2 linked regions of the Variovorax paradoxus genome follow. The protein of the gene in region 1 interacts with the protein of each later gene in a pairwise test. Links are inferred from orthologs where the notes say so. Each region holds a gene or a part of one and is shown on either strand. Other genes may lie near its edges.

The links.
Region 2: the proteins of NWF24_RS29290 (region 1) and bioB interact in binary tests that used the Escherichia coli proteins (3 or more experiments, as listed by UniProt). The link is inferred for Variovorax paradoxus from one-to-one orthologs.

The regions. Positions count from the first base shown.
Region 1 is NZ_CP102931.1:6,245,902-6,253,886, forward strand. The notes cover bases 2,207-5,104. They hold NWF24_RS29290 (class II glutamine amidotransferase), read left to right. Parts: upstream 2,207-3,220; coding sequence 3,221-3,988; downstream 3,989-5,104. Other genes in these bases: NWF24_RS29285 (ABC transporter substrate-binding protein), read left to right, coding at 2,207-3,150; NWF24_RS29295 (TonB-dependent receptor), read left to right, coding at 4,106-5,104. In the rest of the region: NWF24_RS29275 (zinc-binding metallopeptidase family protein), read right to left, coding at 1-316; NWF24_RS29280 (DHA2 family efflux MFS transporter permease subunit), read left to right, coding at 445-1,938; more of NWF24_RS29285, read left to right, coding at 2,008-2,206; more of NWF24_RS29295, read left to right, coding at 5,105-6,316; gshB (glutathione synthase), read right to left, coding at 6,329-7,288; NWF24_RS29305 (hypothetical protein), read right to left, coding at 7,288-7,422; NWF24_RS29310 (hypothetical protein), read left to right, coding at 7,568-7,985.
Region 2 is NZ_CP102931.1:4,002,412-4,009,075, forward strand. The notes cover bases 895-3,894. They hold bioB (biotin synthase BioB), read right to left. Parts: upstream 2,911-3,894; coding sequence 1,879-2,910; downstream 895-1,878. Other genes in these bases: NWF24_RS19070 (Lrp/AsnC family transcriptional regulator), read left to right, coding at 904-1,401; NWF24_RS19075 (VOC family protein), read right to left, coding at 1,391-1,882; accC (acetyl-CoA carboxylase biotin carboxylase subunit), read right to left, coding at 2,910-3,894. In the rest of the region: drug/metabolite exporter YedA, read right to left, coding at 1-780; more of accC, read right to left, coding at 3,895-4,958; NWF24_RS19090 (acyl-CoA carboxylase subunit beta), read right to left, coding at 4,976-6,520; methylmalonyl Co-A mutase-associated GTPase MeaB, read right to left, coding at 6,558-6,664. UniProt on the Escherichia coli protein: Catalyzes the conversion of dethiobiotin (DTB) to biotin by the insertion of a sulfur atom into dethiobiotin via a radical-based mechanism.

The DNA.
Region 1 (7,985 bases):
CGGCCGGCGTCATGAGGTTCGCGCAGCGGCGGTAGGTGTTGCCGTGCGGATCGCCGAATACGGTGAAGGTGTCGGGCTGCGCGCCCTCGCCCACGGCCGGTGCGAGCGGCATGACTCCGAGCCGGTCGATCACGTAACCCAGCGGCGTGTGGCAGGCCAGGCATTCGCTGTTGCGCAGGAAAACGGGGCGGCCGCACTGGCATCGATAGGCGCGGCTGACGGTCGGTGAGGCCAGTTCGGCCGCGAGCGTGGGCGCGCCTTCGGGCTCGATGGAGGCCTGCGGGGCATTGGCTTGTTCGTCGGGTGAAGAGTCCATGTTCTTGTCTTGATTTTCTTGACGCGGAGGGGACAGCGGATGCATTGTGCGGCTGCCTCGCGCAGCCCCGGCCGTGCAAAGACCGATATGCTTGTAGGACGACGGACCCCGAGACATTCCGCCGCCCCATGACCTCCCCACAGACTCCCGAAGCCGCGATCGCGCCGGCCCCGCCTTCCATCGGCTCGCTGCGCGAGCGCTATGGCGAACGCTACCGCTGGTACCTGCTGCTGTCGGTGATGGTGGGCACGATGGCGTCGATCATGTCCTCGACCATCGTCAACGTCGCGATCCCGGGCATGAGCCATCACTTCTCGCTCGGCCAGGAGCGCGCGCAGTGGGTGAGCTCGGGCTTCATGGTGGCGATGACGGTGTCGATGCTCACCACGCCGTGGCTGCTGTCGCGCTACGGCTACCGGCGCACGTACGTGGGCACGATGCTGCTGCTGCTCGCGGGCGGCATTGTGGGTGGCGTGGCCAACGATTTCTCGCTGGTGCTGTTCGCGCGCGTGGCCGAAGGGCTTGCGGCGGGGGTTGTGCAGCCCATTCCGGCCATCATCATCCTGCGCGCCTTCGAGCCGCACGAGCAGGGGCGCGCGAGCGGCATCTTCGGCATGGGCGTGGTGCTGGCGCCGGCCATCGGGCCGAGCATCGGCGGGGTGCTGGTCGACCTGTTCGGCTGGCGCTCGATCTTCTTCATGGTGGTGCCGTTCTGCCTGGCCTCGCTCTGGCTGGCCTACAAGTTCGTGCCCAAGACCGCACCCGGCGGCGTGGCCGCGGTGCGCGGCAGCGGGCTCGACGCGCGCGGGCTGGCGCTGGGCACGGTCGGCACGCTGTGCCTGCTGAACGGGCTGGTCGCGCTGCGCGGCGATTCACCGCTGCAGGCGGGCCTGCTGCTGGCCGGTGCGCTGGTGGCGTTCGGCGTGTTCGTGTGGTGGCAGCGACGGCTCGCGGCCTCGGGCGGCACGCCGCTGATGAACCTGGCGCTCTTCCAGTACCGGCAGTTCGCGATGGGCAGCGTGGTCGCCTTCATCTACGGCACGGCGCTGTTCGGCTCGACCTACCTGCTGCCGGTGTACATGCAGGTGGGGCTGCATCTCTCTGCATCGCACGTGGGCACCATCCTGCTGCCGGCGGGCATCGTGCTGGCACTGACCATCGCCGGCGTGGGCCGGCTGGCCGACAAGCATCCGACCTGGGTGCTGGTGACCATCGGCCTCGTGCTGCTGGCGGCCTCGTTCGCGCTGATGATGGTGCTGCGGCTCGACAGCGCGCTGTGGCTGCTGGTGGCCTTCGCGATCATCGGGCGCATCGGGCTGGGCTTCATCCTGCCCTCGCTCAACCTGGGCTCGATGCGGCCGCTGGCCAAGCCGCTGATCCCGCAGGGCGCGAGCGCCATCAACTTCGTGCGCATGCTGGGCGGCGCGGCCGGCGTGAGCCTATGCGCCATCGTGCTCGAGTGGCGGCTGGCGGCGCACGGCGATTCACTGGCCAATCCGATGAGCAGCCCGGCGCGGCTGGCGGCGTTCGACGAAGTGTTCGCGATGCTGGCCGGGCTCTGCGCGCTGGCGGTTTGTGCGGCCTGGCAGTTGCGCCAAGGGCCGGCGCGCAACACGGGGTAAACCCGGGCGGTGGAGCATGACGGTTTCGCATCCAATTGTTATCAGTTGTATCAATAGCGAAATGGTCCCATGCATCGCAGAAATTTCATTGCCGCCTCGGCAGCGGCGGCGGCCGGACTCGGCCATTTCTCCGTCCCGGCCCAAGCCGCCGAGAACGGCGTCACCGACGGTGAAATCGTCCTCGGCCACACCGGCATCCTGAGCGGTCCGCTGGGCGTGCCGGTCAAGGTCGTGATGGCCGGGGCCGGACTGGCCTTCGATGCAGTCAATGCGCAGGGTGGGCTGTCGGGCCGCAAGATCAGGCTGGTGTCGCTCGACGACGAGCTGAAGCCCGAGAAGGCAGTTGCCAACTACGAGAAGCTGCTGGCTGAGCATCGCGTCTTCGCCTTCTTCGGCTGTGTCGGCTCGGCCACCACCGCCGCAGGGGCCAAGGTGCTGAACCAGAGCGGCGCGCCAACGGTGGGCGGCTATGCGGTGTCGGACTCGGCCCGCGAGAAGGTCGGCGGCGCCGGCTATTTCGTGCGCGCCACCTTCGCGCGCGAAGCCCAGGCGCTGGTGCAGCACCTGACGACCATCGGCGTCTCGCGCATCGCCGTGGCCTACCTCGACAACCCGGGCGGCGCGGAAGTCGCCAAGCTGGTCGAAGCCGCGCTGGCCACGCTGAAACTGACACCGGAGGCCGCGGTGGCGGTCAAGGGCGACGGCACGACCAACGAGGCGGCGGGCAAGGCACTGGCCGACAGCAAGGCGCAGGCCGTGATCATGTACCTGGGCGGCGGCATCGGCGGCGAAGTGATGAAGGCCGCCTGGGCCGCGGGCGGGCGCCAGATGTACTACGGCATGTCGATCGTGCCGGGCGACGTCACGGCCAAGCTGGTGGGCGACAAGACCAGCGGGCTGGCCATCTCGCAGATCGTGCCCTACCCCTGGAGCGAGGTCGACGCCACCGCGCGCGAGTTCCGCCAGCTGACCGAACGCGCCAAGGTGGACATGGGCTACCTGGCCTACGAAGGCTATGTGAATGCGCTCGTGATGCTCGAGGGCCTGCGCCGCACCGGCCGCGAACTGACGCGCGCAAAGCTGCATGCCACGCTGAAGGCGATGAAGCTGCGCATCGGCGGCATGGAGATCGATTTCACCGGCACCAGCAACACGGGTTCGCGCTTCATCGAGATGGTGCGCGTCACGAAGGAAGGCAAATTCATCCGCTAGCGGCGGTTTGACGCTCGGGTAAGCGGAGCGGCGGGCAAAGCGGGCGGGGAATCGCGGTCTAATCGCAGCCATGTGCCAATTGCTAGGGATGAACTGCAACACGCCGACCGACGTGACCTTCAGCTTCACGGGGTTCGCGCAACGCGGCGGCCGCACCGACCACCACGCCGACGGCTGGGGCATCGCGTTCTTCGAGGACCGCGGGCTGCGCCACTTCGTCGACCACCAGCCGGCGAGCGAATCGCCGGTGGCTGAGCTGATCCGGCGCTACCCCATACAGAGCCGCAACGTTGTTGCGCACATCCGCAAGGCAACGCAGGGCGAGGTCAATCTGCAGAACTGCCACCCCTTCGTGCGCGAGCTGTGGGGGCGCTACTGGGTGTTCGCGCACAACGGCGATCTGAAGGAATTCCGTCCGCGCCTGCACGGCAACTTTCATCCGGTGGGCAACACCGACAGCGAACACGCCTTCTGCTGGATCATGCAGGAGCTGGCCAAGTCGCATGCGGGCGTGCCGAGCATCGAAGAGCTGACGCTCACGCTGCGCGAACTGGCGCCGCAGCTCGCGAGCCACGGCACCTTCAACTTCATGCTGTCCAACGGGCAGGCGCTGTGGGCGCATGCCTCGACCAACCTCTGGTACGTGGAGCGCCGCCACCCCTTCGTGACCGCGCAGCTGTCGGACGAAGATGTGGAAATCGACTTCGCGCAGCACACCACGCCCAACGACCGCGTGGCTGTGGTCGTCACCGCGCCGCTGACCACCAACGAGACCTGGACGCCCTTCGCGCCGGGCGAGCTGCATGTGTTCGTGGACGGGCAGCGATCCGGGTTCTGATTCAGGAGTGAGGCCTTTCGACTGACACTTTTTTGCAACATTGCAAGAAAGTATCAACAGGTGGATGCAATCGAGTGAACAATAACCGTTCTCATTTGCATCTTATCTGGATCGTCCATGCCCGCTCCCCGTTTCTTCCTCCGGCCGACCGTGGTCGCGTCGCTGCTCGCGCTCAACACCGTGGCCGCCATTGCCCAAACCACCACTGCCGAGCCGGCTGCGGCATCGGCCAGCGGCACGCTCTCCACGGTGACCGTGGAAGCCAGCGCCGATGCATCGGCCGAAGGCCTGACCAAGCCCTATGCGGGCGGCCAGGTGGCGCGCGGCGGGCGGGTCGGCATCCTGGGCAACCAGGACATGATGAGCACGCCGTTCTCCAGCACCAACTACACCAACGAATTGATCCAGGATCAGCAGGCCAAGAGCGTGGCCGACGTGCTGCTGAACGATCCGTCGGTGCGCCAGGCGCGCGGCTTCGGCAACTTCCAGGAGCTGTACGTGGTGCGCGGCTTCCCCGTCTACTCGGACGACGTCTCGTACAACGGCCTCTACGGCATGCTGCCGCGCCAGTACATCGCTTCTGAATTCTTCGAGCGCGTGGAAGTATTCCGCGGCGCCAACACCTTCCTGAACGGCGCCGCGCCCGGCGGCAGCGGCATCGGCGGCGCGATCAACCTGCTGCCCAAGCGCGCGCCCAACGAGCCGCTCACCCGTGTCGGCTTCGGCGTGCAGACCGGCGGCCAGGGCTTCGTCAACCTCGACCTGGCGCGCCGCTTCGGTCCCGACGACAGCCTGGGCATTCGCGTGAATGCCGTGCGCCGCGAGGGAGGCACCGGCGTGAAGAACGAAAGCCAGCAGCTCAGCGCCTTCGGCGTGGGCCTCGACTGGCACAACCGCAATGTGCGCCTGTCGGCCGACTTCGGTTACCAAGACTACGACCTGAAGGACGGCCGCCCGAGCCTGACGCCCTCTTCGACGCTGCCGATTCCCCGCGCACCCGACGCCCGCACCAACTTCGCCCAGCCCTGGACCTACTCGAAGGAAAAGGACAAGTTCGCCACCTTCCGCGGCGAAGTCGACATCACCGACAACATCACGGCCTGGGCCGCCGGCGGCGTGCGCCGCAGCGACGAAGACAACGTGCTGTCGAACCCCACGCTCACCGACTCGTTCGGCAACACCAGCAACACGCGCTTCAGCAACACCCGCAAGGACCGCATCGGCACCGCTGAACTCGGCGTGCGCGGCAACTTCGCGACCGGCCCGGTGAAGCACACTGTGGTGGCCTCGGTCGCCAAGTACAGCAACGACCGCGACAACGCGTACACGATCTCGCGCGGCACCATCCGCAACAACATCTACGCACCGTACGCAACGGCATACCCGGTCGCCAACGCCTTCACCGGCAACACGCTGGAAGACCCGCGCCTGACCGACAAGATCGACACCTCGAGCGTGGCCATCGCCGACACCATGTCCTTCATGGACGACCGCCTGCTCGTCACGCTCGGCGCGCGCCGCCAGACTATCGAGCAAACCAGCTTCGCCTACACCACGCTCAAGCAGACGAGCACCTACGACAAGAGCAAGACCACGCCGGTGGCCGGCGTCGTGTTCAAGATCACGCCGACCGTGTCGGCCTACGCCAACTACATCGAAGGCCTCGTCAAGGGCAACGTCGCGGGCACCACCGTGAACAACCGCCCCGTCACCAACGCTGGCGAAATCTTCGCGCCCTACCAGGCCAAGCAGAAGGAAGTCGGCGTCAAGTACGACGGCGGCACGCTCGGCGCCAGCGCCGCGTTCTTCACCACCGACCAGCCCACCTACTACTACTCGGGCCAGACCTACGGCCTGTACGGCAAGCAACGCAACCAGGGCCTCGAGTTCTCGGTGTTCGGCCAGCCCACCAAGGGCCTGCGCCTGCTCGGTGGCCTGACGCTGCTCGACGCGAAGCAGAAGAACACGCAAGGCGGCGCGACCGATGGCCTCACCGCCATCGGCGTGGCCAAGCAGCAGGCCAATCTCGGCGCCGAATGGGACGTGCCCGGCGTGCGCAACCTGTCGCTGAACGCACGCGTGCTGTACACCTCGAAGCAGTACGCCAACGCCACCAACACGCAGTCGATACCGTCGTGGACGCGCTTCGACATCGGCGCGCGCTACCTGGTCGACCTCGGCAACGGTCGTGCGCTCACGCTGCGTGCGCGCATCGACAACTTGTTCAACAAGTCGTACTGGGCCTCGGTGGGTGGCACGCAGGGCAGCAACTACCTGGTGCTGGGTGCACCGCGCACCTTCGCGGTGAGCGGCACCATCGACTTCTGACCTGCTGCTGCGTCAGCGGCCCTGCTTGCGCAGGGTCTCTTCCAGCGCATCGATGAACATCGCCGGCACGTCGAAGCCGGTCTGTTCGGTGATTTCCTGAAAGCAGGTCGGGCTGGTCACGTTGATCTCGGTCACCGAGTCGCCGATCACGTCGAGCCCGATCAGCAGCAGCCCGCGCGGCGCGAGCGCACGGCCCACGGTCTCGGCGATCTCGCGGTTGCGCGCGGTCAGCGGCTGCGCCACGCCCTTGCCACCCGCCGCCAGGTTGCCGCGCACTTCGGTGCCCTGGGGAATGCGCGCCAGCACGAAGGGCGCCGGCTCGCCCGCGATGATCAGGATGCGCTTGTCGCCCTGCACGATCTCGGGCACGAAGCGCTGCACCATGATCGTCTCGGCGCCGTCCTTGTTGAGCGTCTCGACGATGGAGCCGAGGTTCAGCGCGTCTTGCCGCACGCGGAAGATGCCCATGCCGCCCATGCCGTCGAGCGGCTTCAGGATGATGTCGCCGTGCTCGGCGTGGAAGTCGCGCACGGCCTGCGAGCTGCGCGTTACCAGCGTGGGCGTGGTGAACTGCGGAAACTCCATGATCGCGAGCTTCTCGGGGTGGTCGCGCAGCGCGCGCGGCTTGTTCACCACCTGCGCGCCCTCGCGCTCGGCCTGCTCCAGCAGGTGCGTGGCGTAGATGTATTCGGCGTCGAAGGGTGGGTCCTTGCGCATCAACACGGCGTCGAAGTCCTTCAGCGCCTTGGCCTCGGTGATGTCGACGCTGTACCAATCTTTCGGGTCGCCGGTCAGCGTGATCTGTTGCACCGTGGCCGTGACCACGCCGCCCGACTTCCACTGAATGTCCTGCGGCAGGCAGGCCGCGATGCGGTGGCCGCGGCGCTGGGCCTCGCGCATCATCGAGAAGGTCGTGTCCTTGTAGATCTTGAAGTGATCGAGCGGATCGGCGACGAAGAGGATGTTTTTCATCAGGCGTTCTTTCTTGCGGTGCCGGGAGCGGCGGCTGCCACCGGGATATCGGGCGCGATGTTGCCGGAAGCGGCGATGTCCTTGCCGGCCGGGGCCTTTTCTTCATGCGTCCGGCCGGGCTTGAGGAATCGCATCGGGCGATTGTGCCGGGAGGCCGACAGCACCAGATGGTCAACAATCTGAATTCCATAATGTCAACCATCAGGCACGGGAATTGCACGAACGCAGTCGCGACACCCCGCCGTGCACCGCCATGGCCCAGCAAGATTGGAGAACCCCGTGGACGCATCCGTTTCGCAGCAAAGCAACCCCGCGCTCGACCCCGCCGCCGTGGTCGACGAGTTCCTTCGCCTGGTGATGATCCCCGACCCGCAGTCGGCCTCCCGCTTCACCGCACCCGACATCCGCATCCGCTTCACCGGCAACCGCCCGATGCAGGCGCCCGGCGACACCTCGGCCTTCAATGCGAAGCGCTATGCATGGGTCAAGAAGAAGATCGAGCGCACCGAAACGGTGGCCGGCGGCACGCCTGAAGAAACGGTGGTCTACAGCCTCGGCACGCTCTACGGCGCATGGCCCGACGGCACGGCCTTCGAAGGCAATCGCTATGTCGACCGCTACGTGGTGCGCCACGGCCTGATCGTGCAGATGGACGTGTGGAACGACAGCGCCGAATGGCTGCTGGTGCGCGCCGGCC
Region 2 (6,664 bases), 2.2 Mb from region 1 along the record:
GGTGTAGCTCGCCGCCAGCGCGGCCGGCGCCCTGGCCAGCAGCACCATGTAGGCGTTGAAGGCGATCAGCGAGCCGAACACCACCAGATAGATCCACGCAGCGACCGCCTCGGCCTGTGGCGGCCAGCTCATCGTTTCGCCAGACACCGCGGCGAGCCCCATCAGCACCACGCCGCCGCAGAGCATTTCGCTCGCAAAGCCCATCGCACCGGACGCCAGCGGCAGGCTGCGCTGGCTCAGCACGCTGCCAAGCGACCAGCAGACGCAGGCGATGCAGATGGCAACCAGCCCCTCGGGCGAAGAGCGGAAGCCGCTGCCCTGCGTCAGCATCAGCACACCGACGAGGCCAAGCGCGATACCTGCGGCTTCGAGCCGGGACGGCTTCACGCCCCAGATCAGATTGAGCAGCGCAATCAGCAGCGGGATCACCGCGATGAACGCCACCACCAGCCCCGAGCCGATCGACACCTCGGCATTCGCCGTGCCGCCCATGCCACCACCCAGCATCAGCGCGCCGACGATGAAGGCGTTGCGCCATTGCACCAGCGACGGCCAAGGCGCGCCACGCCAGCGCATCCACGCTGCCAGCAGCACACCCGCGACCAGGAAGCGCGAGCCCATCTGCAGGAACGGCGGAAAGCTGATCAGCGCGTACTTGATCGCGAGGTAGGTCGAGCCCCACACCACCCAGGTGGCGGCAAGGCAGAGCCACAGCAGCGGCGGCAGTCCGGGGTGCACAGCGGTGGGCGCGGCTTGGGCGGGAGAAGCGAGGGTCGGCATGTCGAGGGCGTCTCTTCCTGGTTCTTGGTATCGGATGCCGGTCATGGTATGAAAGCCATCCCTCGGCAGCCATGCGGATTTCATGGTTCTGCCCTTGTTACACCGTCGATTTAAAGGAGTTTCATGGACTTTCCCTTGAACCCCGCGCTGGACGCCCATGACACCCGCATCCTCGCCGAACTGCAGGCCGACGCACGCCTGACCATGGCCGAACTGGGCCGCCGCGTGCACCTGAGCCAGCCGGCAGTGACCGAGCGCGTGAAAAAGCTGGAGGCCGCGGGCGTCATCAGCGGCTACCGCGCCACCGTCAACCTCGGCAAGCTGGGCTACGGCATTCGCGCCATCATCCGCGTCGGGCGCGCGGACTACGACCTCGTCGTGAAACTGGTGCAGGACACGCCCGAATGCGTCAATGCCTACAACGTGACCGGAGAGGACAGCTGGATCCTCGAGATCGCGGTGATCGACGTGAGCCACCTTGATGCGGTGGTCACCAAGTTCTGCATCCTTACCGAGACGGCGACCTCGATCATCCTGAACCCGGCGCGCGAGCACCAGGCGATGCTGCCGCCTCAGCGCTCCGACGTGAAGCCGCCGATCAGGAAGGTGCTTAACGCGTAGCAGCGAGCGCGCTGAATGCTGCGACCACCTCGGGCGGCGCCTGCACCATCTCGATCAGCACGCCCTCGCCCGCGATCGGAAACTCGTCGTTCGCCTTCGGGTGCAGGAAGCAGATGTCGAAACCCGCCGCGCCCTTGCGGATGCCGCCGGGCGCAAAGCGCACGCCCTGCGCCCTGAGCCATTCGACGGCCTTGGGCAGGTCGTCGATCCACAGCCCGACGTGGTTCAGCGGCGTCGTATGAACGGCGGGCTTCTTCTCCGGGTCCAGCGGCTGCATCAGGTCGACCTCGACCTTGAACGGCCCCACGCCCATCGCGCAGATGTCCTCGTCGACGTTCTCGCGCTCGCTCTTGAACGTGCCCGTGACTTCGAGCCCCAGCATGTCGACCCACAGCTTCTGCAACCGCAGCTTGTCGGGTCCGCCGATGGCGATCTGCTGGATGCCCAGCACCTTGAAGGGACGTGCGGTCGCGGTAGTCATGCTGCGCAACTTTCCGAAGCCTGCTCCTGAACCTGCCGCGCATTGAGGCCGAGCTTGCGCAGCAGCACCGTGTCGGCCTCGACATCGGGATTACCGGTAACGAGCAGCTTGTCGCCGTAGAAGATCGAATTCGCGCCCGCCATGAAGCACAGCGCCTGCACCGCATCGCCCATCTGCTGGCGGCCGGCCGACAGGCGCACGCGCGCGGTCGGCATCGTGATGCGTGCGACCGCGATCATGCGCACGAAGTCGAAGGGGTCGACCGGGTCCGAATCGGCCAGCGGCGTGCCGGGCACGCGCACCAGGCTGTTGATCGGTACCGATTCTGGGTATGGGTTCAGGTTGGCCAGCTGCGCGATCAGCCCCGCGCGGTGCACCGGTGCCTCACCCATGCCAACGATGCCGCCGCAGCACACGCTGATGCCCGCGCTGCGCACGTGGGCCAGCGTGTCGAGCCTGTCCTGATAGGTGCGCGTGTCGACCACGTCGGTGTAGTACTCGGGCGCGGTGTCGAGGTTGTGGTTGTAGTAGTCGAGGCCGGCGGCCTTGAGCTGGTGCGCGTGGTGCGGCTCCAGCATGCCGAGCGTGGCGCAGGTCTGCATGCCCAGGCCCTTCACGGCCTCGACCAGCACGGCAACCTTCTCCACGTCGCGGTCCTTCGGCGCGCGCCATGCGGCGCCCATACAGAAGCGCGTGGCGCCTGCATCCTTGGCGGCCTGCGCGGCGCGCAGCACCTCGTCGACCTCCATGAGTTTCTGCGCCTTCACGCCGGTGTCGAACTCGGCCGATTGCGGGCAGTAGCCGCAGTTCTCGGGGCAGCCGCCGGTCTTGACCGACAGCAGCGTGGCCAGCTCGATGTCGCCTTCGGGGAAATGCTGGCGGTGCACGGTCTGCGCCTCGAACAGCAGGTCCATCAGCGGCTTGTCGAGCAGCGCCTGGATCGCCTCGACGGACCATGGGCCCTGCGGCGTTACAGCCTTGGCGGGCCGATGTAGCGTGATCGCCTGTTGAAAGTCGTTGGCACCCATCAGTTGAACTCCAGAATGATTTGATCGACGGCGAGCGACTCGCCCTTGCCCGCCGAAACCTTGCCGACCACGCCGTCTTGCGTGGCGAACAGCACGTTTTCCATCTTCATGGCCTCGATCACGGCCAGCTTCTCGCCCGCGCGCACCTGCTGGCCCGGCTGCACCGACACCTCGACCAGCAGCCCCGGCATCGGCGACATCAGGAACTTGCTCAGGTCCGGTGGCGCCTTGTAGGGCATCAGCTCGAGCAGGCGCGCGCCCAGCGGCGACAGCACCATCGCCTCGATCTGCGTGCCGTCGTGCGACACGCGCAGCGCCAGCGGGCTCTTGCCCGCGCCACGCTCCACCTGCGCGGTGAAGGGCTTGTCGTTGACCGTGCCCTGCACGCGGATCGCGCCCAGCGCCAGGCTGCTGTCGATCTTGTAGTTCTTGCCACCCACGGCCACCGCGCTCGCGCCGGTCTTGCCGTGGAAGTCGGTGACCGACACCGGGTGCTGCACGTGCTTGCCCTCCGGCCCCAACTCCACCACCACGAACTTCTCGCCCACTTTCACGCCGTGGCCTTCGAGCTGCCCGCTGATGCCCGAGGCGCGCGCACGGTAGCGGCGATGCACATAGGCCGCGAGCGCGATCAGGAACGACGGATCGGCGTGCGGCACGTCTTCCGCATGGAAGCCCTTGCCGTAGTGCTCGGCGATGAAGCCGGTGTTGAAATCGCCCGCCACGAACTTCGGATGCGCCAGCAGCGCTGCCTGGAACGGGATGTTGCTGCTGATGCCGCGGATCACGAAGCCGTTGAGTGCCTCGCGCATGCGGGCAATCGCATGCTGGCGGTCCTTGCCGTGCACGATGAGCTTGGCGATCATCGAGTCGTAGTACATCGGGATCTCGCCGCCGTCGTACACGCCCGTGTCCACGCGCACGCCTTGCAGGTGCTCGGTGTCGCTCGCGAACATGGTCTCGCCCGGCGGCTGGAACTTCACCAGCCGGCCGGTCGAGGGCAGGAAGCTGCGGAACGGGTCTTCGGCGTTGATGCGGCACTCGATGGCCCAGCCGTCGCGCTTCACCTGCTCCTGCGTCAACGGCAGTTGCTCACCGGCGGCCACGCGGATCATCAGCTCGACCAGGTCGAGGCCGGTGATGCACTCCGTCACTGGGTGCTCCACCTGCAGGCGCGTGTTCATCTCGAGGAAGTAGAAGCTCTGGTCCTTGCCGACCACGAACTCCACCGTGCCCGCGCTCTGGTACTTCACGGCCTTGGCCAATTGCACCGCCTGCTCACCCATCGCCTTGCGCGTGGCGTCGGAGATGAAGGGCGACGGCGCCTCCTCGATCACCTTCTGGTGGCGCCGCTGGATGGAGCATTCGCGCTCGTTCAGGTAGATCACGTTGCCGTGCGAATCGCCCAGCACCTGGATCTCGATGTGGCGCGGCTCCTCGACGAACTTCTCGATGAACACGCGGTCGTCACCGAAGCTGTTGCGCGCCTCGTTGCGGCACGAGGTGAAGCCCTCGAAGGCTTCCTTGTCGTTGAAGGCCACGCGCAGGCCCTTGCCACCGCCGCCGGCCGAGGCCTTGATCATCACCGGGTAGCCGATGTCTTTCGCGATCTCGACCGCGCGCTCCGCCGTCTCGATGGCGTCGTTCCAGCCCGGAATGGTGTTGACCTGGGCTTCGTTCGCGAGCTTCTTCGAGGCGATCTTGTCGCCCATGGCCGCAATCGAATAGTGCTTCGGCCCGATGAAGGCGATGCCCTCTTCCTCGACCTTGCGCGCGAAGGCTTCGTTCTCCGACAGGAAGCCGTAGCCCGGATGCACGGCCTCGGCGCCGGTCTTCTTGCAGGCCGCGATGATGCGGTCGGCCTGCAGATAGCTCTCGCGGCTGGGCGCGGCGCCGATGTGCACGGCCTCGTCGGCCAGCTCGACGTGGCGGGCTTCCTTGTCGGCGTCGGAATAGACAGCGACCGTGAGGATGCCCATCTTCTTGGCCGTCTGGATGACGCGGCAGGCGATTTCGCCGCGATTGGCGATCAGGATCTTCTTGAACATGTTGTCGTCCTGCGTCTTCAGAGGGGGATGTTCCCGTGCTTGCGCCACGGGTTCTCAAGCTTCTTCTCGCGCAGCATCACCAGCGAGCGGCAGATGCGCTTGCGCGTCTCGTGCGGCAGGATCACGTCGTCGATGTAGCCGCGTGCGCTGGCCACATACGGATTGGCGAAGCGCGCCTTGTATTCAGCCTCGCGGGCAGCGAGCTTCTCGGGGTCGTTCTTGTCCTCGCGAAAGATGATTTCCACCGCACCCTTGGCGCCCATCACCGCGATCTCGGCGCGCGGCCATGCGAGGTTGACGTCGCCGCGCAGATGCTTGGAGGCCATCACGTCGTAGGCGCCACCGTAGGCCTTGCGCGTGATGACGGTGATCTTCGGCACCGTGCACTCTGCGTACGCGTAAAGCAGCTTGGCGCCGTGCTTGATGATGCCGCCGTACTCCTGCCCCGTGCCGGGCATGAAACCTGGCACATCGACGAAGGTGACGACCGGAATGTTGAAGGCGTCGCAGAAGCGCACGAAACGCGCGGCCTTGATGCTGCTCTTGATGTCGAGGCAGCCCGCCAGCACCAGCGGCTGGTTGGCCACGATGCCGATGGTCTGGCCTTCCATGCGGGCGAAGCCGATCACGATGTTCTTCGCGTAGTCGGGCTGCAGCTCGAAGAAGTCGCCGTCGTCCACCACCTTGAGAATCAGCTCCTTGATGTCGTAGGGCTTGTTCGGATTGTCCGGCACCAGCGTGTCGAGCGAATAGTCGGGCCGGTCGGCCGGGTCGCCCAGCCCGTTGTTGCCCAGGCGCACCGGCGGCTTCTCGCGGTTGTTGAGGGGCAGGTAGTTGTACAGGCGGCGCAGCATCAGCAGCGCCTCGACGTCGTTCTCGAACGCCATGTCGGCCACGCCGCTGCGCGTGGTGTGGGTGATGGCGCCGCCGAGCTCTTCGGCAGTCACGCTTTCGTGCGTCACGGTCTTCACCACCTCGGGGCCGGTGACGAACATGTAGCTGCTGTCCTTCACCATGAAGATGAAGTCGGTCATGGCCGGCGAATACACCGCGCCGCCCGCGCAGGGGCCCATGATCATGCTGATCTGCGGCACCACGCCCGAGGCCATCACGTTGCGCTGGAATACGTCGGCATAGCCGCCGAGCGAGGCCACGCCTTCCTGGATGCGGGCGCCGCCCGAGTCATTCAGGCCGATGACGGGCGCGCCGACCTTCATGGCCTGGTCCATCACCTTGCAGATTTTTTCGGCATGCGCTTCGCTGAGCGCACCACCGAAGACGGTGAAGTCCTGGCTGAATACGAACACCAGGCGGCCGTTGATCATGCCGTAGCCGGTGACCACGCCGTCACCGGGGATCTTCTGCTCGGCCATGCCGAAATCGACCGAGCGGTGCTCGACGAACATGTCCCACTCTTCAAAAGTGTTGTCGTCGAGCAGCAGCTCGATGCGCTCGCGCGCCGTGAGCTTGCCCTTGGCGTGCTGCGCGTCGATGCGCTTCTGCCCGCCGCCGAGACGCGCCTGGGCGCGACGCTTTTCGAGTTGTTCGATCAGTTCTTGCATGGTGTGCTTCCGAAGCTGTGGTCCTGAATGTCGTGTCTCATGGTCTGGCCGTGATGGCGGCTGCGGCGAGCAGATTGCGCGCCGCGGTCGATGCCGGCAGGGTGCCCTGCGCCACCTGCTGCGTGAGCTGCGGCAACAACTCGC